3 regions of the Streptomyces sp. NPDC020845 genome follow, and region 3 is predicted to be linked to each of the others. Evidence: riboswitches for the same ligand, from Rfam matches in the RefSeq annotation. Region 3 holds a riboswitch; each other region holds the start of a gene.
What was found. A riboswitch is a leader RNA that binds a small molecule or an ion and turns the genes downstream of it on or off. The one in region 3 is predicted to bind cobalamin.

Region 1: it holds a riboswitch for cobalamin, as region 3 does, so the genes downstream of both, ACH4U7_RS17645 (CbtB-domain containing protein) here and ACH4U7_RS27120 (ribonucleoside-diphosphate reductase subunit alpha) in region 3, are expected to answer to the same signal.
Region 2: it holds a riboswitch for cobalamin, as region 3 does, so the genes downstream of both, ACH4U7_RS04215 (cobalamin biosynthesis protein) here and ACH4U7_RS27120 (ribonucleoside-diphosphate reductase subunit alpha) in region 3, are expected to answer to the same signal.

Annotation. Positions count from the first base shown of each region.
Region 1 is NZ_JBIRSJ010000006.1:427,430-435,139, forward strand. Features, by position in the region: gene ACH4U7_RS17635 (histidine phosphatase family protein) at 60-638, shown strand; gene ACH4U7_RS17640 (CbtA family protein) at 677-1,441, opposite strand; gene ACH4U7_RS17645 (CbtB-domain containing protein) at 1,464-1,685, opposite strand; cobalamin riboswitch at 1,722-1,873, opposite strand; gene ACH4U7_RS17650 (RidA family protein) at 1,933-2,334, opposite strand; gene ACH4U7_RS17655 (acyl-CoA dehydrogenase family protein) at 2,403-3,527, opposite strand; gene ACH4U7_RS17660 (AMP-binding protein) at 3,666-5,363, shown strand; gene ACH4U7_RS17665 (PaaX family transcriptional regulator C-terminal domain-containing protein) at 5,393-6,235, shown strand; gene ACH4U7_RS17670 (DinB family protein) at 6,266-6,814, opposite strand; gene ACH4U7_RS17675 (bifunctional salicylyl-CoA 5-hydroxylase/oxidoreductase) at 6,823-7,710, opposite strand, start outside.
Region 2 is NZ_JBIRSJ010000002.1:54,423-62,132, reverse strand. Features, by position in the region: gene ACH4U7_RS04225 (putative cobaltochelatase) at 1-480, opposite strand, end outside; gene ACH4U7_RS04220 (cobyric acid synthase) at 477-2,159, opposite strand; partial or broken gene ACH4U7_RS04215 (cobalamin biosynthesis protein) at 2,525-3,568, opposite strand; cobalamin riboswitch at 3,742-3,878, opposite strand; gene ACH4U7_RS04210 (hypothetical protein) at 4,046-4,312, opposite strand; gene ACH4U7_RS04205 (anion permease) at 4,325-5,572, opposite strand; gene ACH4U7_RS04200 (class II aldolase/adducin family protein) at 5,965-6,600, shown strand; gene ACH4U7_RS04195 (alpha/beta hydrolase) at 6,750-7,710, shown strand, end outside.
Region 3 is NZ_JBIRSJ010000010.1:230,061-237,770, forward strand. Features, by position in the region: gene ACH4U7_RS27110 (2-hydroxyacid dehydrogenase) at 1-696, shown strand, start outside; gene ACH4U7_RS27115 (FGGY family carbohydrate kinase) at 818-2,296, shown strand; cobalamin riboswitch at 2,604-2,734, shown strand; gene ACH4U7_RS27120 (ribonucleoside-diphosphate reductase subunit alpha) at 2,859-5,276, shown strand; gene ACH4U7_RS27125 (ribonucleotide-diphosphate reductase subunit beta) at 5,339-6,295, shown strand; gene def (peptide deformylase) at 6,383-7,012, opposite strand; gene ACH4U7_RS27135 (tetratricopeptide repeat domain-containing protein) at 7,088-7,710, opposite strand, start outside.

The DNA.
Region 1 (7,710 bases), on a different contig from region 3:
CCCACCGGTGGTTACGTATGTGCCGTACCGCCCATGGCACAGGTAGGAGGAGCGAGCGCGTGACCAGCCGCGTCACCTTCATCTCAGCCGCGATGAGTCCATCGCTGCGCCAGGCCCGGTTCGACGACGGCACGACCCCTCTTGAGGACGGCGGCGCGGCGCGGGCCCGCGCCGTGGCCGGGGCGCTGCCCTCGGCCGCCCGCGCCGTCACCTCCCCCAGCCTGCGCTGCCGGGAGACCGCCGCCGCGCTGGGACTCGGCGTGGCCGAGCCCCGTACGGAGCTGGCCGGTCTGGACGCGGGCCGCTGGCGGGGCCTCGCCCTCGACGAGGTCGGTGCCGCCGAACCGGAGGCGGTGGCCCGGTGGCTGGCCGACCCGGCGGCCGCGCCCCACGGCGGGGAGTCGGTACGGGACCTGTGCCTGCGGATCGGACGGTGGCTCGACGCGGCGTCGCTGACGGACGGCCATACGCTCGCCGTGGTGGAGCCGGACGTGGTGCGGGCCGCGGTGGTGCATGTGCTGGGCGCGCCCGCGGCGGCCTTCTGGCGTGCCGACGTGCCGCCGCTGACCGTGACCGGGATCAGCGGACGGGCCGGACGCTGGAACCTCGGGCTGGGGCGGCCACTCGACCGCCCCTGAAGAGGGCCCCGACCGGTGAGGTCAGGGCGACGGTCGGATCACGGTCGGCTGGGGGCGGCCACCGGCGATGCCGGGGCCCTGGTGGCGGGCTTGGGACTCAGCAGGCGCTCGGCCAACTCGCCGAAGACCAGCCCGAAGCCTCCCCACAGGGTGACCTGGACGGCCAGCGCGGAGAGCCGGAACCGCCACAGCACGGTGGCCGGGAAATCGGCGGGCACCTCGTTGACGGCCGGCAGAAACGCAAACGCCAGGCCGATCAGCAGGGCGAAGGCGGCCACCGCGGCTACGGTGGCGTACCAAGTGCCCAGTTTCGGGGCGAGCCGCTTGCCGAGGATGGTCGCGGCGATCGCGAGGAGCACGCTGCCCACCATCATCAGCAGATACAGATTGGTCCGCTGGGAGATGGTGTCGGGGTCACCGACGGCGGGCGGATTGGCCGGGTACTTCAGGAACGGCACGACGTAGACCGCGAGCAGGGCGCAGCCGGACAGCAGCAGCGCGGTGGCCCGCGGGGTGAAGCGGCCGATGCGGCCCAGGGCGAAGCAGTAGGCGAGGGCGGCGATGCCGCCGAAGGCGACCCCGTAGATCAGAACACCGGTGGCCAGGCCGGCGGTGGACTGCAGGCTGCGGGAGACGAGTTCGACCTCGTGCTCATGCGCCGGGGCGTGGGACTCCTCGAAGCCGATCGCCTTGTCGACATTCGGTTCCCCGAGGAGATAGGCGACGATCAGGGCGAGCACGCCGGCCCCGAGGCCGGCGAGCATGCCACGGACGAGCAGGTTCCGTACCGTTGCGGAATTCATGAGGGTGTCGGCGTCCCTGGCGTCAGTGGCAGGGGAAACCGAGCAGGTGGCGGGCGTCGTGCACCCACTCGTGGACGTCCTCGCCGGAGACGACCGAGGTGGCGCCCTGTTCGGCGCCGACGAAGTACAGCAGGACCAGCATCAGGATGCCGAAGAACACCGCCCACGGGACGATCGCACCGATCGGCAGCTTGGCGGGGAGAGCGGGGGTGGTGGCGGTCGGCTGTGCGACATGCTGCGCCATGGCAGGGCCTCCTTAAGGGAGTTCGCGTCCCATTTCGGTGGTGCACTGGACGACGGCTACGGGTCTGACTCACAAGACGTCCCTTGGATCGTGTGGAACGTCTCGTTCACAGTGGCGCGACCGTGCCGGGTTCCCACCGGCTTCCGTCTTGCCGTCGTCGATATCGCACCGACGGTACCGCGTGGCGCGGGCCTGGCCAATACCGCACCAACCGGTGTGACGAGCGGAACGATGGGCGGGCGCGCCGCTACGGCAGCACCGCGATGCCGTCCAGCTCGACCATCGCCGCCTCGTCCCACAGCCGGACGACGCCGATGACCGCCATCGCGGGGTAGTCGCGGCCCGCCAGCTCCCGCCAGATGCGGCCGAGTTCGGGGGCGGACGCGCGGTAGGCCGCGACGTCGGTGGTGTGCACGGTCAGCCGGGCCAGGTCCGCGGGGGTGCCGCCGACCGCGGTCAGGGCGGTGAGCAGGTTGGCCAGTGCGCGCCGGAACTGGGCCGGAAGCGTGGCACCGACGACCGCGCCCGCGCCGTCCAGCGCCGTCTGACCCGCCAGGAAGACCAGACGGCCGCCGGTGGCCGTGACGGCGTGGCTGAAGCCGGTGGGCGGGGAGAGCTCGGGCGGGTTGGTGCGCAGCAGCGTGGACAGTTCGGACGACGCTTGCGGCTCTTGCGGCTCTTGCGGCTCTTGCGGCTCTTGCGGCTCTTGCGGCTCGGTCACCGGTACAGCTCCTTCGCGATGATCGTGCGCTGGACCTCGGTCGCGCCCTCGTAGATCCGGGGCGCGCGCACCTCGCGGTACAGGTGCTCCAGAAGATGCCCGCGGCGCAGCGCCCGCGCACCGTGGATCTGTACGGCGGCGTCCACGACGTACTGGGCGGTCTCGGTGGCCAGGAGCTTGGCCATCGCCGAGCTCCTGGCGATGCCCGGCGCGCCCTCGTCGTACGCGGTGGCGGCCGCGTAGACCAGGAGGCGGGCGGCCTCGGTGCGGGTGGCCATCTCGGCGAGCTGGTGGGAGACGGCCTGAAGGTCCTTCAGCGGCCCGCCGAATGCGGTGCGCTCCCCGGCGTGGGCCACGGACGCGTCGAGCGCGGCCTGGGCCATGCCGACGGCGAACGCGCCGACGCTCGGCCGCAGCAGGTTGAGGGTGCGCATGGCGACCCCGAACCCCTTGTCGGGCGCGCCCAGGACGTCCTCGCGGGTGACGGGGACGCCGTCGAAGGTGAGGCTGCCGATGGGGTGCGGGCTGAGCATGTCAAGACGCTCGCCGCTGAGCCCCGGCCGGTCGGCGGGGACGAGAAAGGCGGTGACGCCGCGCGAGCCCGCGCCCTGGGTGGTGCGGGCGAAGACGACGGTGAAGTCGGCCTCCGGGGCGTTGGAGATCCAGCACTTCTCGCCCTCCAGCCGCCAGCCACCCGCCCCGTCGGGGTCGGCCCGCAGGCCGAGCGCGGCGGCGTCGGAGCCGGCCTGCGGCTCGCTGAGCGCGAACGCGGCGACCGCGCGGCCCGCCCGGACCTCGGGCATCCAGCGCGCGTACTGCTCGGGGCTGCCGGAGAGCACGATCGGGTAGCCGCCAAGACCCTGGAGGGCGAGCGCGGTCTCGGCCTCCGTGCACTCCCGGGCGAGCGATTCGCGCAGCAGGCACAGGTCGAGGGCGCGCACCGGCCCGTCGTCGGGGAACAGCCGCCGCAGCAGGCCGAGTTCGCCGAGCGCGGCGGTCAGCGGCCGGTTGACCCGGCCTGGCGGGCCGCTCTCGGCGAGCGGGCGCAGCAGGTCGCGGGCGAGGGACCGGACCCCGGCGCACCAGCGGCGCTGCTTCGGATCAAGTGCGAACGACGGCACCGGTCACCCTCCCATTGGAGTGTTTATCGCGGTCTGTTGACTGTCGTCACCATCACGTTACGCTGGCAAGGCGACTTCAGGCACGGCATGTGCGAACACCGGGCGTATGCCCGGGCAGGCATAGGGGGCGCGTCCTCGATGGAGCTCAGGCCTTCGGCGCACATCGACACCTTCGCCCGGGACCATCTGCCACCCGCCGAGCAGTGGCCCGCCTTCCGCCTCGACCTGCCAGGACCGCCCTACCCCGACCGCCTCAACTGCGGCGCCGAGCTGCTGGATCGCACCGTCGAGCGGTTCGGCGCCGACCGGGTCGCGGTGCGCGCCGCGACGGGCGAGGTGTGGACGTACGGCGAACTGCGCGCCCACGTCGACCGGATCGCGCACACCCTCACCGGCGCGCTCGGCGTCGTGCCCGGCAACCGGGTGCTGCTGCGCGGGGTCACCTCGCCCTGGCTGGCCGCCTGCTGGCTGGCGGTGCTGAAGGCGGGGGCGGTCGCCGTGACCGTGCTGGCCGCCCACCGGGCCCGGGAGTTGGCGACGATCTGCGAGCTGGCCCGGGTACGGCACGCTCTGTGCGACGTACGGTGCGCGGACGATCTGGTGAAGGCCGGGGTGCCGGGGCTGCGGACGACGTACTACGGCGGGGACGGCCCCGAGGATCTGCTGCGGCTCGCGGCCACCGCGCCCGCGTCGTACGAGGCGGTGGAGACCTCCGCCGACGACGTGGCGCTGATCGCCTTCACCTCGGGGACGACCGGGCGGCCCAAGGGCTGTATGCACTTCCACCGCGATGTGCTGGCCATCGCCGACACCTTCTCGGCGCAGGTGCTGCGGCCCCGCCCCGAGGACGTGTTCGCGGGCAGCCCTCCGCTCGGCTTCACCTTCGGCCTCGGCGGCCTGGTCGTCTTCCCGCTGCGCGCGGGCGCCTCCGCGCTGCTGTCCGACTGGGGCGGCCCGGAGCGGCTGCTGGCCGATATCGCACGCCACCGGATCTCCGTGCTGTTCACCGCGCCGACCGCCTACCGGGCGATGCTGGGTCGGCTGGACGGCACGGCGCCGGACGGCGGCGCGTACGACACCTCCTCGCTGCGCCGCTGCGTCTCGGCCGGCGAGAACCTGCCCGCCGGCACCTGGCACGCATGGCAACGGGCGACCGGGCTGCGGATCATCAACGGCATCGGGGCGACCGAGCTGCTGCACATCTTCATCTCCGCCGCCGACGACGCGATCCGGCCGGGCACGACCGGGGTCCCGGTGCCGGGGTTCGAGGCGCGGGTGGTGGACTTCGGAAGCACAGACGCGGACGCCGGGCTGCAGCCCGTTCCGGACGGCCGACCCGGGCTGCTCGCGGTGCGTGGGCCCACGGGCTGCCGCTATCTGGCGGACGAGCGGCAGCGCGAGTACGTACGGGACGGCTGGAACCTCACCGGAGACACCTACATCCGCGACCCGGACGGCTACTTCCGGTACGTGGCGCGCGCCGACGACATGATCATCTCGGCCGGGTACAACATCGCGGGCCCCGAGGTCGAGGAGGCGCTGCTGCGTCACCCGGATGTCGTGGAAGCCGCGGTGACCGGGCGGCCGGACGAGCGGCGGGGCATGGTCGTGGTCGCACATGTGGTGCTCAGGCCGGGCGTCACGAGTACGGACGGCTGTGATCAACATGCGGCTACCGCCGCGTGGCAAGCCGCGCTGCGGGAGTTCATCGCCGCCGAGCTGGCCCCGTACAAGTGCCCGCGCGAGTTCGTCTTCCTGGACGCCCTGCCCCGCACCCCCACCGGCAAGCTCCAGCGCTATCTGCTGCGGGACGGGACAGCGCAGCGCGGGAAGTAGAGGTGCGAGCGGCGCCTTACAGTAAGCGCGTGACCGGCCAGCCCACCCCTCGCTCCTTGATCGTCACCTTCTACGGCGCCTACGGCCGCGGCGGCGCCGACCGCCCCGCCGGACCCGTCCCCATCGCCGCGCTGATCCGGCTGCTGGGCGCGGTGGGCGTGGACGCGCCCTCCGTACGGTCCGCCGTCTCCCGCCTCAAGCGGCGCGGGCTGCTGGTCGCCGACCGCACGGACGCCGGGGCCGCCGGATACGCGCTCTCCGAGGACGCCCGCCAGCTGCTCGACGACGGCGACCGCCGCATCTACGGCCGCCCGGGGGCGGAGGAGAATACGGACGGCTGGCTGCTCGCCGTCTTCTCGGTCCCCGAACAGGAGCGCCACAAGCGGCATCTGCTGCGCTCGCGGCTGGCCCGGCTCGGCTTCGGCACCGCCGCGCCCGGGGTGTGGCTCGCCCCCGAACACCTCTACGACGAGACCCGCCACACCCTGGCCCGCCTCGAACTCTCCCCGTACGTCGACCTCTTCCGCGGCGCCCACGCGGACTTCGAGCCGACTGAGCGGGCGGTGCGCCGCTGGTGGGACTTGGAGCAGCTGGCGAAGCTGCACCGCGCCTACCTGGACGCCCAGGAACCGGTGCTGGAGCGCTGGGCGGGACGCGCCATACCGGACCCCGAGGAGGCCTACCGCGACTACGTCCTCGCCCTGGACTCCTGGCGCTTCCTCCCCTACGCCGACCCCGGCCTGCCGCCCGCGCTGCTGCCGCGGGCCTGGCCCGGCGTCCGGGCGGCGGAGGTGTTCACGGCGCTGCACGACCGGCTGTACGACGCGGGCGCCGGGTACGTACGGGAGGTGCTGACGGCGACGCGCGCCTGACACCTGACACCTGACGCCGAACGCCTTGCCTCATACGCCGATCGCGCCGTCGATCCGCTCCCGCAGCAGGTCGGCGTGGCCGTTGTGCCGGGCGTACTCCTCGATCATGTGGATGATGACCCAGCGCAGCGAAACCGCCCCGAGCCACCCGTCGTCGCGCGTGATGTCCAGGTCGGGTGCCTCGGCGACGAAGCGCTCGGCGAAGGCCACCTCCGCGCGCCAGGCCTCCCACGCCTCCGCGACGACCGCCGGACCGGGCACCGCGCCGTCGAAGTCCTGGTCGGGGTTGTCCTCGGTGGAGAAGAGCAACGGCACGTCCTGCCCGGCCATGACCCGCCGGAACCAGCGGCGCTCCACATCGGCGAGATGCCGGACCAGTCCGAGCAGCGAGAGCGTGGAGGGCTCCACCGAGCGCTGGGACAACGCGTCCTCCACGCCCGCGCACTTCAGCTCCAGGGTCGCCCGCTGCTTGGCCAGGAAGTCGACGAGGACGCCCCGTTCGTCACCGGTCCTACGGGCGTCGAGCCTGCGGTCCTGCTCCTCGGGGACGAACAGCTCGGCCCTTCTGCGTATCGTCATGCCGCTCATCATCGTCCATCGGCGCGGCCCGTCGGGGGTCTGCGGCTGCCCGCGCGGTACGGGAGCGGCCAGGGCGCGCCGGGGCCGGTGTAGCCCTGTTCGGCGGCGGCGTGCAGGGTCCAGTGCGGGTCGTAGAGATGGGGGCGGCCGAGTGCGCACAGGTCGACGCGGCCCGCCAGCAGCAGGGAGTTCACATCGTCCCAGGAGGAGATGGCCCCGACCGCGATGACGGGGACGCCGAGTTCGTTGCGGATCCGGTCGGCGTACGGGGTCTGGTACGAGCGGCCGAAGTCGGGGCGCTCGTCGGGGACGACCTGGCCGGTGGAGACGTCGACGGCGTCCGCGCCGTGGGCGGCGAAGGCGGCCGCGACGGCTACCGCGTCATCGGCGGTCGTACCGCCCTCGGCCCAGTCGGTGGCGGAGATGCGGACCGTCATCGGGGAGTCGGCGGGCCACACCTCCCGGACGGCGTCGAAGACTTCGAGCGGATAGCGCAGCCGGGCCGCGAGGGTGCCGCCATAGGCGTCGGTGCGGTGGTTGGTGAGCGGGGACAGGAAGCTGGAGAGCAGATAGCCGTGGGCGCAGTGGAGTTCGAGGAGGTCGAAGCCGGCGCGGGCGGCGCGCCGGGCGGCGGCGACGAACTGCTCGCGGACGGCGGCGAGCCCGGCGGTGTCCAGGGCCTGGGGGACCTGGCTGACGCCGGGGCGGTAGGGCAGCGGGGAGGGAGCGGCCAGCGGCCAGTTGCCACCGGGGAGGGGGTCGTCCATGCCCTCCCACATCAGCCGGGTGGAGCCCTTGCGGCCGCTGTGGCCGAGTTGGACGCCGAGGGCCGTGCCCGGGGAGGCGTCGTGCGCGAAGTCGACCACCCGGCGCCAGGCGGCGGCGTGCGCGTCGGC
Region 2 (7,710 bases), on a different contig from region 3:
GGAGGCGCCCATGGCGGCCGCGTCGAGCAGCAGGTCGATCAAGTGGTCGTGCAGCAGGTTGACCTCGTCGACGTACAGCACGCCGCGGTGCGCGTCGGCCAGCAGGCCCGGCTCGAACGCCTTCACCCCGTCGGACAGCGCCCGCTCGATGTCCAGCGCCCCGACCAGCCGGTCCTCGGAGGCGCCGACCGGCAGCTCGACCATCCGGGCGGGCCGTACGGTGCCGGTGCCCGGCTCGTGCGGACCGTCCGGGCAGCCCGGGTCGGGCGCGGCGGGGTCGCAGGAGAACCGGCAGCCGGCCACCACGTCGATGCCGGGCAGCAGGGCGGCAAGCGCCCGCACCGCCGTCGACTTCGCGGTGCCCTTCTCGCCGCGCACCAGCACCCCGCCGACGGCCGGTGATACGGCGTTGAGCAGGAGCGCCAGCCGCAGGTCGGCCATCCCGACGAGCGCGGTGAACGGGTAGGGGGTGGCGGTCATGCCTGGGTACCTCCAGCGGTCTGGGCGCGGTGGTGGTGGTCTGGGCGGGGCGGAGGGAACGTCGCCTTCGTAGCCGCTGCCTCCGCAGACGTCGTCTCCGTTGCCGCTTCAGGAGAGGGCAGCGACGGCCCGGGAGGCTGGGGCGGCGCCCCCGGTGGGACGAAGGGCAGTCCGTCCGGTACGCCGTTCTCGATCAGCCGCAGCAGCGCGTCCGTGTCCGCGTGCTCCTCGATCAGGTCGCCCAGCCGGTCCAGCTGCTCCTCGCGCAGCTCCCCGAAGCTGGTGTCGGGCGCCGGGACGAACGCCCGGCCCGCCGCGTCCGCGACCCGCCGCAGGAAGGCGCGCCGGAAGCCGTCGCTCTCCAGCGAGCCGTGCCAGTGCGTGCCCCACACCGAGCCGACCCGGCAGCCGTCCAGGAAGCGTTCGTCCGCGCCGTCCAGCAGCTCGGCGACCCCGTGGTGGATCTCGTAGCCCTCCACCCGCTCGCCCAGCGCTTCGCCGACCGGTCGGGCCAGGGTCTTGTGCACCGCGAACCGCACCCGCACCGGCAGCAGCCCGAGCCCTTCGACGGTCCCGGCCCGCGACTCGACTTCGTCCTCGATGTGTTCGCCGAGCATCTGGAAGCCACCGCAGATGCCCAGCACCGGCCGGCCCTCCGCCGCCCGCCGCGCGATCGCCGCGGCCAGACCGCGCTCGCGCAGCCATGCCAGCGCCCGTACGGTGCCGCGGGTGCCCGGCACCACCACCAGATCGGCGTCGGCCAGCTCCTCCGGCCGGTCCACGAACCGCACGACCACGCCCGGCTCGGCGGCCAGCGCGTCCACGTCCGTGAAGTTCGACATGAGCGGCACGGCGGCGACCGCGACCCGCAGGATGTCCGCGCCGTGCGGCGGCGCGACGACGCTTTCGCGCACCGCCCCGCGCAGCGACACCCGCAGCCCGTCCTCCTCGTCGATGCCGAGCCCGTGCGCGTACGGCAGCACGCCCATGGTCGGGCGGCCCGTCAGGCCGTACAGCATCTGAAGGCCCGGCTCCAGCAGGGTCACATCGCCGCGGAACTTGTTCACCAGATAGCCCGCGACCAGCCGCTGGTCGGCCTCGGAGAGCAGCGCGGTCGTGCCGAAGAACGACGCGAAGACGCCGCCGCGGTCGATGTCCCCGACCACGACGACCGGCAGCCGGGCGGCCCGGGCGAGCCCCAGGTTGACGATGTCGGTGCGGCGCAGATTGATCTCGGCGGGGCTGCCCGCGCCCTCGCAGATCACCGCGTCGTGCGTACGCCGAAGCTCGGCCAGGCATTCGGTGACGGTCCCCAGCAGCGCCTCCTGCCGCCCCGCATGGTAGCCACGCGCGCTCAACTCGCCCACCGGCTTGCCCAGCAGCACCACTTGGCTGCTGCGGTCGCTGCCGGGCTTGAGCAGGACGGGGTTCATCAGCGCGCTCGGCTCGACGCGCGCGGCGGCGGCCTGCATGGCCTGGGCGCGGCCGATCTCCGCCCCGTCGCGGGTCACGAAGGAGTTGAGCGACATGTTCTGCGCCTTGAAGGGCGCGACGCTGACGCCCTTACGGCTGAGCCAGCGGCAGATTCCGGCCGTGACGACGCTCTTGCCCGCGTCCGAGGTCGTACCCGCGACGAGCAGCCCGCCGCCCGGCGCACCCCCGCCCTGTATCCCGCTCATCCTCAGTCCCTCCCCGCGGCCGTCGGCCGCACCGTCGCCGGATCGCCGGACCGGCCCGCGCCGGGTGCCTCGTATGAGCGTGTCTTGGCGCGCTGTGCGTGCTGGACCGAGGAGCCGCGCAGCGACGGAGGAGCGAGCGGTGACGAAGGAAGCCCGCGCGTTGGAGCGCGCCGGGACTGAGCGGGAGGGAGGGGCATGGACCGTGCCCAGCGGGCGAGCGCGCCATGTGGGGCCCGCGCGGCGGGTACGGGCGCGGCACCGGGCCGCGCGGCCGTACCGGCCGACCTCGGCGCCACGCCTGCCGTCGGCCGGGCTCCCGCAGCCAGCCGAGCCCCCACAACCAGCCGAGCCCCCACAACCAGCCGAGCCCCCACGGCCAGCCGGGCCGCGGCGGACACGCCGAGCGCCAGGGCGCCGACGCGCCGCGAAAGCCGTACCGCGCGCTCGATGTCGGCCGCCTCGACCGGCCGCCCGCCGGGGTTGAGCACCGGCCGGTGCTCAACGCGGCCGCCGTATGTGAGCGTGCCGCCCAGCCGTACGCCGAGCGCGCCCGCGAACGCGGCCTCCACGGGGCCCGCGTTGGGGCTCGGATGGCGGTGGCCGTCGCGCCGCCAGGCGCGCCACGCGCCGCGCGGATCGGGCCCGGCCAGGGCGGCCAGCGCCGCGGTGAGCCGTGCGCCGGGCCAGCCGGCGAGGTCGTCCAGCCGGGCCGAGGCCCAACCGAACCGCCGGTAGCGCGGGGACTTGTGGCCCACCATCGCGTCCAGGGTGTTGACGGCCCGGAAGCCGACCAGGCCCGGCACCCCGCCGACTGCCCCCCACACCAGCGCGCCCACAACGGCGTCCGAGGTGTTCTCGGCGACCGACTCGACAACCGCGCGTGCGATCTGCGACTCGTCCAGCGCCTGCGGATCGCGCCCGCACAGGTGCGGCAGCCGCCGCCGGGCGGCGTCCAGGTCACCGGCGGTCAGTGCGCCGCCGATAGCCCGTGCCTCCCGGCCCAGCGTCGTGCCGCCGAGCACCGCCCACGTGACGGCGGCGGTCAGTACGGTCTGCGCGGCGGGGGAGCGGCGCCCCAGAGCGGAGGTTTCCGCGGCGGGGCGCCCCAAGACGGGACGTCCCGAGGGTTTCAGGACAGCGCTGCCCAGAGCGGAGCCTCCCGACGCGGGGTGTCCCAAGGCCCGTACGGCGCGCACCGACAGCACGGCGCCCGCGGCCGCGCCGCCCGCGCACAGCGCGGTGTAGAGAGCCCCGGATCCGCGGTGGTCGCGCCACAGCAGCCGCTCGACGGCCAGGGCGGCGCGCCCGAACGCGGCCACAGGATGGCCGCGGCGCGGATCGCCCATGGCGAGGTCGCCGAGAAAGCCGAGGGCGGCGCCGCACGCGTACGAGGCGTGATCGGCACGCATCGTCAGTCCGCCGTCTTGCCTCGGAACATGGCGAACGTCAGGAACATCAGGAGTGGCGGGGACGCCGGGACGTGGCGGAGGGGCCGCGGGCGGGTCGGCGGCATGGCGGTGCCGGGCATGGCGGTATGTCCTCACTCAGGGTCCGCGCCCTGGTTCGACGTGACCGGCGGTGAGAGTCTCCTGGCTCCCGGATCCGCGCTTCTCCCGGTCTTCCAGCCGCCGTGTGGACGGCCGTGACTCGTACGGGCGATGGGAGAGCGCTCCCCGGTGACAGTGGCGGGACCGCGCCGGATTCTCACCGGCTTCCTCTCCTGCCGCCGTTTGGCTCCGGAAGTCCACCATGGGCCGCGAATGGCCGTCAACTCGCGAATGCCCCACCCTGTGTGAGTGTGCCGAGGAGCACATGCCACGGCCGCCGGGCTGGAACGCGCTGGTCGGCGCGTTCCAGCCCGGCGACCGTGAGTGGGTCGAACGGAGTCAGGCCACGATCAGGTTGATGCCGTACGCCACGGCCGCCGCGCACAGCGCGAAGCAGAGGTACGCGCCGGCGCGCGCGGGGCCGAAGGCGCCGCCGGCCGGGGCCGGAGCGGCGGACGCGGTGGCGGCCGTGTCGGTGCCCGCCTCCGCCTGCTGCGGCTTACGGGAGGTGCCGAGGATGCCGAGGGTGAAGACGCCCACGAAGCCGACGGTCACCGCGAGGCTGATGCCGAAGACCTGGCCGAGGGCCGCCCAGTCGATGCTCATCGCGTTACTTCCTTAGCTGGTGCTGCCGGTGGCCGCGGAGGCGCCTGCCGGGGTGGCGGAGGAGGAGATGGAAGCGGCAGAGACGGGCGGCGGAGCCACGGACTGGAGGGCCGCCGTGACGACACCCACCGGCTCGGCCGGCAGCGCCGCAGCCTCGTCGATGTCGTTGACGTTGGTGTGGTCGACGGGCTTGCGGCGCGAGGCCGCCCAGATCCCGGCGCAGGCGGCGACCGCGAGCACGGCGACCGCCGTGACGCCCCAGTCGCCCTGGTCCGCCAGCAGCGCGGCGCCGCCCGCGACGAGGCCCGCGGCGGGCAGGGTGAGCACCCAGGCGAGGACCATGCGGCCCGCGGTGGACCACCGCACCACAGCGCCCTTGCGGCCGACCCCCGCGCCCATCACGGAGCCGGAGCAGACCTGGGTGGTGGAGAGCGCGAAGCCGATGTGCGACGAGGCGAGGATGACGGTCGCGGCGCCGGTCTGGGCGGCGAAGCCCTGCGGCGGCTGGATGTCGGTGATGCCCTTGCCCATGGTGCGGATGATGCGCCAGCCGCCCAGGTACGTACCGAGGGCGATGGCCAGGCCCGCGGAGACGATGACCCACATCGGCGGGTCGGAGTCGGGCGCGATCACACCGCCGGTGATCAGCGCGAGGGTGATGACCCCCATGGTCTTCTGGGCGTCGTTGGTGCCGTGGGCGAGGGAGACCAGCGCGGCCGAGGCGATCTGCCCGGCGCGGTAGCCCTTCGAGGTGTCCTGGGGGTCGCGGCCGCGGGCCAGCCGGTAGGTGAGCCGGGTCGCGACCAGGGCGGCGACACCGGCCACGATCGGCGCGGCGACGGCCGGGATCAGGACCTTCATGACGATCTTGTCGCTGTTGACCCCGTCCATGCCGACGGAGACCAGGGTGGCGCCGATGAGGCCGCCGAAGAGGGCGTGCGAGGAACTGGAGGGCAGCCCGGCCAGCCAGGTCAGCAGGTTCCACAGGATCGCGCCGACCAGACCCGCGAAGATCACTTCGGGGCGGACTCCGGCGTCCTCGTCGATGATCCCCCCGGAGATCGTCTTGGCGACCTCCACGGAGAGGAACGCGCCGACGAGATTGAGGACCGCTGACATCGCCACCGCGATCCGGGGACCGAGAGCCCCCGTGGAGATGGTGGTCGCCATGGCATTGGCCGTGTCGTGGAAGCCGTTCGTGAAGTCGAACACCAAGGCCGTAACGATCACGATCCCAATGAGAAGCGTGATGTGTTCCATCGAACTCCTTCGTGGGGGAATGCGATCCCCGAACTTGGCGACACGGAGCGCCGCCGCGTGACTACGTTACGTAGTGCCATGTGGCCACCGTGTGGCCACCGGGATGGCCACACGAGAAGCCCCTCCTGTGGGAGGGGGAGGATTCGCACACCCTTGGGTAATCGGTGCGACAACCAAAGGGTGCGGCCACGACCGTAAGGACATGGGGTGAACGGAAGGTGAACTGAGGTGGGCTCGGGGGTGACGCACCTGCGGGAAGGCGGCACCGATGATCCACTCGCCCCCGCACTGATGCGTACACGACGGCTCGCCTGCCATGATCGGCGCCCGGAGGTGAGATCGTGACGAAGCCGGATGCCGCACGACCGAATGGACTTGGGGAGCGACCGGACCTGCGGGAAGGCTGGGAGCGGGTGGTGGAGACGGCCCGCAGGACGGTCGCCGACGGCCTGGTCGTCGGCACCTCGGGCAATGTCTCGGCCAGGGTCGGCGATCTCGTCCTGGTGACCCCGAGCGGCGTCCCGTACGACCGGCTCGGCCCGGGCGACGCGGTCGGCGTCGACCTGGACGGGCGCCAGGTCATGGGCGAGCTGGCCCCCACCAGCGAACTGCCGATGCACCTCGCGATCTACCGCGACACCGACGCCGCGGCCGTCGTCCACACCCACGCCGTACACGCCACGGCCGTCTCCACCCTGGTCGACGAGGTCCCCGCGATCCACTACATGACCTGCGCCCTCGGCGGCCCGGTGCGCGTCGCGGGCTACGCCCTGTACGGCACGGACGAGTTGGCCCACAACATGCTCGACGCGCTGCGCGACCGCACCGGCTGTCTGCTGCGCAACCACGGCACCGTCGTCTACGGCGCCACGCTCGACCAGGCGTACGACCGGACAGCCCAGCTGGAGTGGATGTGCCGGGTCTGGCTCACGGCGGCCGCCGTCCCCGGGTACACCCCGGCTCTGCTGTCACCCGAAGAGCTGCGGCGCGCCGCGGACAAGCTCAGCGGCTACGGCCAGCCCCGCTGAGCCGCTGGCCCTGGTGAGCCGCCAGCCCCCGCTGGACCGCCAGCCATGCTGAACCGCCGGCCCTGCCGAGCCAGGCAGGTCGCGGGTCGATCACCCGGCCGGGCAGCGCCCGCTGGCCCGCGGCGGCTTCCCCGCCCACACTGGGAGAGATGCAGCTGCGGACGAAGGCGGTTGTGGCCGCCACCACGATGCTCAGTGTCGGCGCGGCCGCGGTGGCGGCCGGGCGGTACGCCAGCGGCGCCGCCCTGAAGCCCGGCCCCGGCCGGCCGTTCCCGCACGACCCGCGGCTCACCGTGCACGCCACCGAGGCCGACCGGATCACCCTCACCCGCAGCCTCGCCTCGCTGCGCCCCGGCACGTACGGCCTCGCCGGCACCGGCTGCCACGCCGTCGTCGGGCCCGTGGTCGAGGATGCCCCGCACCCCCCGGACTCCGTGGTCCGCCGCCTGGAACGGGTGACGTACGGCACCCTGGCCCCAGGCACCCGCGTCCGCTTCACCCCGCAGGTGCACATCGGCAATCCACGGGACACGCTCGGGATCGACCACGCCGACGTCGACGTACCCGGCGAACTGGGCCAGCTGCCCGCCTGGTTCATACCCGGCGACCGCACCGCCTGGATGATCACCGTGCACGGCCTCGGTACCACCCGTGAGCACCCCATGGTGCTGATGCCGTTCCTGCACAAGCGGCGGTTCCCGCTGCTCGACATCGCCTACCGCGGCGATGTGGGCGCCCCCCGCCCCGAGGACGGCATCGGACACCTCGGCGAGACCGAGTGGCGCGATCTGGACGCTGCCATCCGCTACGCGGTGCACTACGGCGCGGAGAGCGTCATCCTGTACGGCTGGTCCATCGGCGCCACCATGGCCCTGCACGCCGCCGCGGCCTCCGCGCTGCGGGACCGGATCAGCGGGCTCGTCCTGGACTCTCCGGTGCTGGACTGGCAGGCCACCCTGCGGGCGCTCGCCTCGGCCCGGCGCATCCCCTCCGCGCTGCTGCCGCTGGCGGTACGGGCCGCCGAGGGGCGGGCGGGCCTGCACGGGGACCGACTGATGGAGCAGGCCGCGATGGCCGATCTGGACGGGCCGAAGGTGCCGACGCTGATCA
Region 3 (7,710 bases):
GGCGTCGCCGTCAGCTTCGCGCCCGGCCGTAACGCCACCGCCGCCGCCGAGTTCGCGATCGGCATGATGCTCGCCGCGATGCGCCGCATCCCGACCGCCGACGCCGAGCTGCGCGCGGGCCGCTGGCGCGGGGACTTCTACGCGTACGAGGAGGGCGGCATCGAGCTGGACGGCGCGACCGTCGGCCTGGTCGGCTACGGGGCCATCGGCCGGATCGTCGCCCGGGTGCTGCGCGCCTTCGGCGCCCGGGTGCTGATCGCCGACCCGTACACCGACCCCGAGACCGCCCGCGCGGACGGCGTCGAACCGGTCGAGCTGGACGAACTCCTCGCCGGCAGCTCCGTGGTGAGCCTGCACGCCCGCCTCACCCCCGAGACCAAGGGGCTCATCGACGCCGACCGGATCGCCCGGATGCGGCCCGGCGCGGTCCTGGTGAACACCGCGCGCGGCGGCCTGCTGGACTACGCGCCGCTGCCGGAGGCGCTGCGCACCGGCCGCCTCGCGGCCCTCGCCCTCGACGTGTACGACCTCGAACCCCCGCCCGCCGACTGGCCGCTGCACTCCGCGCCCAATGTCGTCACCACCCCGCACCTCGCCGGTGCCACCCGGCAGACCGCCCACCGCGCTGCCGCCATCACCGCCGCCGAGGTCGGCCGCTACGCGCGCGGCGAAAAGCTCGCCCACCCCGCGAACTAGCGCCATCATCAGCCCAGCCACTCCGCACACCGGCGCCCACCAGCACAGCCCCCGCCCCGCGAACCAACCCCCGCCCCGCAGTCCCGTCCCGCAGCCGATGCCCCCAAGGAGGGCCGTACGCATGAGCATCGTCCTCGGAGTCGACGTCGGCACCTCCGTCACCAAGGCCGTCGCCTTCGGCCGCGACGGCCGGTCCCTGGCCGCCGCGAGCCGCCCCAGCCGGCTCGACCGCCTGCCCGGCGGGCGGGTCGAGCAGGACCTGGAGGACGTGCTGCGCACGGTCGCCGAGGTGGTCCGCGAGGTGACCGCCGCCCTGGCCGCCAACGGCCTGGCGGCTCCGGTCGCGCTCGCGCTCACCGGGCAGGGCGACGGGCTGTGGCTGCGCGACGCGGCGGGCCGGGCGGTGCGCCCGCCGATCTCGTGGATGGACGGCCGGGCGAACGACACCGTGACCCGGTGGGGCGAGGACGGCACCATCCGCGAGCTCTACCGGCTCACCGGCTCCGGGGTGTTCCCCGGCTGCCACGCGCCGCTGCTGCGCTGGCTGGCCGACCACGAGCCGGAGGCGCTGGCGCGCGCGGAGGTCGCGGGCTACTGCGTGGACGCGGTGGCGCAGCGGCTCACCGGCGTCATCGGCGTGGACGCCTCGGACGCGTCCATGCCCTTCCTGGACGTGACCACGCGCGAGTATGTCCCCAAAGCCCTGGAAGCGTGTGGAATCGCCGAATACGCCCGGCTGTTGCCGCCACCCGCCGCGCCCGGCACCGTACGGCGGCTGGACGAGGCGGGCGCGAAGCTGCTCGGGCTGCCGGCCGGACTGCCCGTCACGGCGGGCCCGTACGACCTTCCGGCCTGCGCGATCGGCAGCGGGGTCGAGGAGGTGGGCGACGGCCTGCTGATCGTCGGCACCACGCTGGCCAGCCAAGTCCTCACCGACAGCGCGCGGATCGACCCGGCCGCCGACCCGGCGGGCATGTGGCTGTGCGTACCCGACCGGGACCGCTGGCTGCGCGGTATGCCCGCCATGGTGGGCACGGCGGCCCTGGAGTGGGTCCTGGAGTTCGCCGGGGCCACCACCGCCGACCTGGACGCGCTGCTCGCCGCGAGCCCGCCAGGGGCGCGCGGGGTGACCGCGCTGCCCTTCCTGTCCGACGCGGGCGAGCGGGCCCCGTTCGTGGAGCCCGCCGCGCGGGGCCGGTTGGACGGGCTGACCCTCGCCACGACACGCGCGGACGCCGTACGGGCCGTCTGCGAGGCCGTGGCGTACGCGGCCCGGCACTGCCTGGAGGCCGCGGGGCTGACGGCGAGCCTGGCGGCGTGCGGAGGCGGCACCCGATCCGCCGCCTGGACCCAGCTGTTCGCGGACGTCCTCGGCCGGCCGGTGCGCATCCCCGACGAGCCCGAGGTGGGCGCGCGCGGCGCGGTCGCGGTCGCCTGGCGGGCGCTCGGCGACCCGGTGGACGCGTCACAATGGCGAGCCGATTCGCGTACTGTCGTACCGGACGCGGACCGCGCCGAGGCATACGAGCGCGGCTACGCGGACTACCGGGCCAGGCTGGCCCGTACCCTCGCGGAGTGGCGGGCAACGACGCCCGCTTAGAGTTCGACCCGGAGTTCGACCCGGCGCCGCGCCGGACCCGATGACGAGCCCTTGCCGGGCCGTGTCAGGCTCGCGCCCGGCCGCCCGCGCCGGACCCTCGCCAGGACCGCCCCAGGGCCCGTGTCGGGCCCGCCTCAGGGCCCGCGTCAGGCCGGTCTCAGGCCCGCGCAAGGCCTGCCTCGGGCCCGTGTCCGGCTCGTGCCAAGTGCGCGTCAAGACCGCGCCAAGTCCGGCACTGAATAGCACATTCGTACGAAACACTCCACCTCGCGACACAACATGTGGGGGCGCGTGCGCTCGCCACCACAAGATGTATGCTCATGCTCGCTGTCGCCGCAGGGGAATCCGGTGGGAATCCGGAACTGTCCCGCAACGGTGTACGCGTACGCTTTTGCGTACCCGCAAGTCCGAGGACCTGCCGACAGCCGTCTCATACGTCCGGGCCTCGCGGGTTGGGCCGGTGGACGCTGCGCGGTATGCCGTCCGCTGTTTCGGCATGCCCGTACGCGCCCATCGCTCACCGCCCCGCAAGGCCCCTAGCCGAGCGAGGGAGAGCACTTCAGTGACCATCGCGCCAGCCGATCCGGTTTCAGAGGCAGCGGCTATTCAGGGAGCGGACGACGCGCCCGGGACCGCCCTGCTGCGGACCCTGACGGAGCTCACCGCCGACCTGCCCGCCACCGACCCCGGCAAGGTCGCGGCCGCCGCCCTGCGCGGCCGCCATCCCGGTTCGGACGAGGCGGAGTTGCGCACTCTCGCGACCGAAGCGGCGGCCGGGCTGATCGCCGAGGAGCCGGAGTACTCGAAGCTCGCCGCGCGGCTGCTGACCCTCGCCATCGCCGAGGAGGCGGCCGGGCAGGGCGCGGTCTCCTTCTCCGCCTCGGTGGCCGTGGGGCACCGCGAGGGCCTGATCGCGGACGGCACGGCCGAGTTCGTGACCGCCCACGCCGCCCGCCTGGACGCCCTGGTAGACAAGGCGCTGGCCGACGGCGCCGACGACCGCTTCGGCTACTTCGGGCTGCGCACGCTGCACAGCCGCTATCTGCTCCGCCACCCGATCACCCGCCAGGTGATCGAGACCCCGCAGCACTTCCTGCTGCGAGTGGCCTGCGGGCTGGCCGAGGACCACTCGGAGCGGGCGCTCGACGACGTCGCCGAGCTCTACCGGCTCACCAGCACGCTGTCCTACCTGCCCAGCTCCCCCACCCTGTTCAACTCCGGCACCCGGCACCCGCAGATGTCGTCCTGCTATCTGCTGGACTCGCCGCTGGACGAACTGGACTCGATCTACAACCGCTACCACCAGGTCGCGCGGCTCTCCAAGCACGCGGGCGGCATCGGCCTGTCGTACTCGCGCATCCGCGCCCGCGGTTCGCTGATCCGCGGCACCAACGGGCACTCCAACGGCATCGTGCCGTTCCTGCGCACGCTCGACGCCTCCGTCGCCGCCGTCAACCAGGGCGGCCGGCGCAAGGGCGCGGCCTGTGTGTACCTGGAGACCTGGCACGCGGACATCGAGGAGTTCCTGGAGCTGCGGGACAACACGGGCGAAGAGGCCCGCCGCACCCACAACCTCAACATCGCGCACTGGATCCCGGACGAGTTCATGCGCCGGGTCGAGGCCGACGCCGACTGGTCGCTGTTCTCGCCGGTCGACGCGCCCGCGCTGGTCGACCTGTGGGGCGAGGAGTTCGACGCCGCGTACCGGAAGGCCGAGGCGGAGGGTCTTGCCGTCAAGACCGTCCCGGCGCGCCAGCTGTACGCCCGGATGATGCGCACCCTCGCGCAGACCGGCAACGGCTGGATGACCTTCAAGGACGCCGCCAACCGCACCGCCAACCAGACCGCCGAGCCCGGCCGGGTCGTGCACTCCTCCAACCTGTGCACCGAGATCCTGGAGGTCACGGACGACGGCGAGACGGCCGTCTGCAACCTGGGGTCGGTCAACCTGGCCGCGCACCTGGGCGAGGACGGTCAGATGGACTGGGAGCGGCTGGACGCGACCGTCCGTACCGCCGTCACCTTCCTCGACCGTGTGGTGGACATCAACTTCTACCCCACCCAGGAAGCCGGGGCGTCCAACTCCCGCTGGCGGCCGGTGGGTCTGGGCCTGATGGGCCTCCAGGACGTCTTCTTCCGGCTGCGGCTGCCCTTCGACTCGCCCGAGGCGCAAGCGCTGTCCACCCGGATCTCCGAGCGCATCATGCTCGCGGCGTACGAGGCGTCCTGCGCGCTCGCCGAGCGCCACGGCCCGCACCCGGCCTGGTCCGCCACCCGCACCGCGCGCGGTGTGCTGCACCCGGACCACTACACGGACGCGGTGGCGACCTGGCCCGAGCGGTGGGCGGCGCTGCGCGAGCGGATGGCCAAGTCCGGCATGCGGAACTCGCTCCTCCTGGCCATCGCCCCGACCGCGACGATCGCCTCGATCGCGGGCGTGTACGAGTGCATCGAGCCGCAGGTCTCCAACCTCTTCAAGCGCGAAACGCTCAGCGGTGAGTTCCTTCAGGTCAACTCCTACCTGGTGAACGACCTGAAGAAGCTCGGCGTCTGGGACGCCCAGAGCCGCGAGGCGCTGCGCGAGTCCAACGGCTCGGTCCAGGACTTCTCCTGGGTGCCCGAGGACGTACGGCAGCTGTACCGGACCGCGTGGGAGGTCCCGCAGCGCGCCCTGATCGACATGGCCGCCGCCCGCACCCCGTACCTCGACCAGAGCCAGTCGCTGAACCTCTTCATGGCCTCGCCGACCATCGGCAAGCTCAGCTCGATGTACGCGTACGCCTGGAAGCGCGGCATCAAGACCACGTACTACCTGCGCTCGCGCCCGGCGACCCGGATCGCCCCCGCGGCGTCAGCCGCTCATGTCACCGTCGCGCGCGCGGCCGCCCCCGCCACGATCCCCGTACAGCAGGTGCCCGCCGACCCCGAGGTCATCGCCTGCTCCCTGGAAAACCCCGAGTCCTGCGAGGCCTGCCAGTGACCACCGCCCCCGAACGCGTCAAGAACCTCCTGGACCCCGGGTTCGAGCTGACCCTGCGGCCGATGCGGTACCCGGACTTCTACGACCGTTACCGCGACGCGATCAAGAACACCTGGACCGTGGAGGAGGTCGACCTCCACTCGGACGTCGCCGACCTCGCCAAGCTCTCCCCCGGCGAGCAGCACCTGATCGGCCGCCTGGTCGCCTTCTTCGCGACCGGCGACTCGATCGTCGCGAACAACCTGGTGCTCACCCTCTACAAGCACATCAACTCGCCCGAGGCGCGGCTGTATCTGTCCCGGCAGCTCTTCGAGGAGGCCGTGCACGTCCAGTTCTATCTGACGCTGCTGGACACCTACCTCCCCGACCCGGACGACCGGGCCGCCGCGTTCGCCGCGGTGGAGAACATCCCGTCCATCCGGGAGAAGGCGGAATTCTGCTTCCGCTGGATCGACTCGGTCGACAAGATCGACCGGCTGGAGACCAAGGCGGACCGCCGCCGCTTCCTCCTCAACCTGATCTGCTTCGCGGCGTGCATCGAGGGCCTGTTCTTCTACGGCGCCTTCGCCTACGTCTACTGGTTCCGCTCCCGCGGCCTGCTGCACGGCCTGGCGACGGGCACCAACTGGGTGTTCCGCGACGAGACCATGCATATGAACTTCGCGTTCCAGGTGGTGGACACGGTCCGCGAGGAGGAGCCCGAGCTCTTCGACGACGAACTCCAGCAGCAGGTCACCGACATGCTGCGGGAGGCCGTCGAGGCCGAGCTGCAGTTCGCCCGCGACCTGTGCGGCGACGGGCTGCCGGGTATGAACACCGAGTCGATGCGCCAGTACCTGGAATGCGTCGCCGACCAGCGGCTCGCCCGCCTGGGCTTCGCCCCGGTCTACGGCTCGGAGAACCCGTTCTCCTTTATGGAGCTGCAGAACGTCCAGGAGCTGACCAACTTCTTCGAGCGGCGCGCCTCCGCGTACCAGGTGGCGGTCGAGGGCTCGGTCTCCTTCGACGACGACTTCTGAGCCGTTTCTGATTCAAACCCGAAATGCGCACGCGGCGCCCCTGGGATCTCCCGGGGGCGCCGCGCCGTATGTACGCGCTGTCGGGTGTCAGTCGTTGGGCACCGTCTCGTAGCGCGGCGTGCCCTCCGCCATCTGCCGCAGCGCGTCCTTACGGTCGCGCTTGGAGAGGCGGTCGATGTAGAGACGGCCGTAGAGGTGGTCGGTCTCGTGCTGCAGGCAGCGGGCGAAGTAGCCGGTGCCCTGGACCGCGATCGGCTTGCCCTCGGCGTCCTGGCCGCGCACCACCGCGTAGTCGGGGCGGGCCAGCGAGGCGTACGCGGTGGGCACCGACAGACAGCCCTCATTGGAGTCGTCCAGGACGCGGCGGTCGGCCGGCAGCTCGTCCAGCACCGGATTGCAGACCACGCCGACGTGGCGGACGCCGTCGTCGTCCGGGCAGTCGTAGACGAAGACCTTCAGGCCCACGCCGATCTGGTTGGCGGCCAGGCCCACGCCCTCGGCCGCCTTCTGGCTGGCGAACATGTCGTCGATCAGCGCGGCGAGCTTGTCGTCGAACTCCGTGACGTCCTGGCACTCCTTGTGCAGCACCGGATTGCCGACGACCGTGATCGGACGGGCCGTGCCGCGCTCGCGGTACGCACGCTCGCGCTCCTCACAGTCCTCCGTGTCCACGATGAACTCGTCGTCCACCCGCTGCTCAGTCCCTTGCTGCGCCATCGTCCGCCGCACGCCTTCCTCAAAACCAGACTCGTCGCCCTACAGGGTAAGGCCCGCGCGGGATGGGCGGGTATGTCAGCAGACCTCTTCCAGGTCCCGCCACTCGCGGGTGTCCGGGCTGTCCGCGACCCAGCCGTCCAGCAGCCCGCGCACGAGCCCGCTCGGCGCGGCGATCCCGCACTCCCGCTCCGCCACCCACAGCGACCCCGAGCCCGCCATCCGGTGCCCCAGCGGGCCGGGCTGGCCGGGCTCGCTGTGGTCGTGCGGGTCCAGGTGCTCGCCCTCGCCCTCGTCGCTGGGCATCCGGCTCTCCGAACAGGAGCGGCACAGCAGCCGCACCGAGGACGACCAGTCCTCGGCGGCGAAGCCCGCGTCCGCCGCCAGCCGCTCCAGCGCGTCCCGGTCGGCCTCCGTCGCGGCCTCCAGCAGCACCACCCAGGTCGGCACCGGGGACGGCGCCCACAGCTCGATCTCGTCGAAGACCGGGTAGGCAGGGCCGGCGGAGGTGACGCGCTCGCCGTGCGGAACGCCGTCGTGCAGCACCACCTCGCCCCAGCGCCGCCCGGAGGACGGCAGCGGGATGGACAGCACCTCGATCCGGGCCGGGTCCAGGCGGCGGCCCCAGACGACCTCCGACTCGCCCTCCGGCGACAGCCGCACCGCCGCGCTGCCCAGCTCCATGCCCAACGGCTCACCGG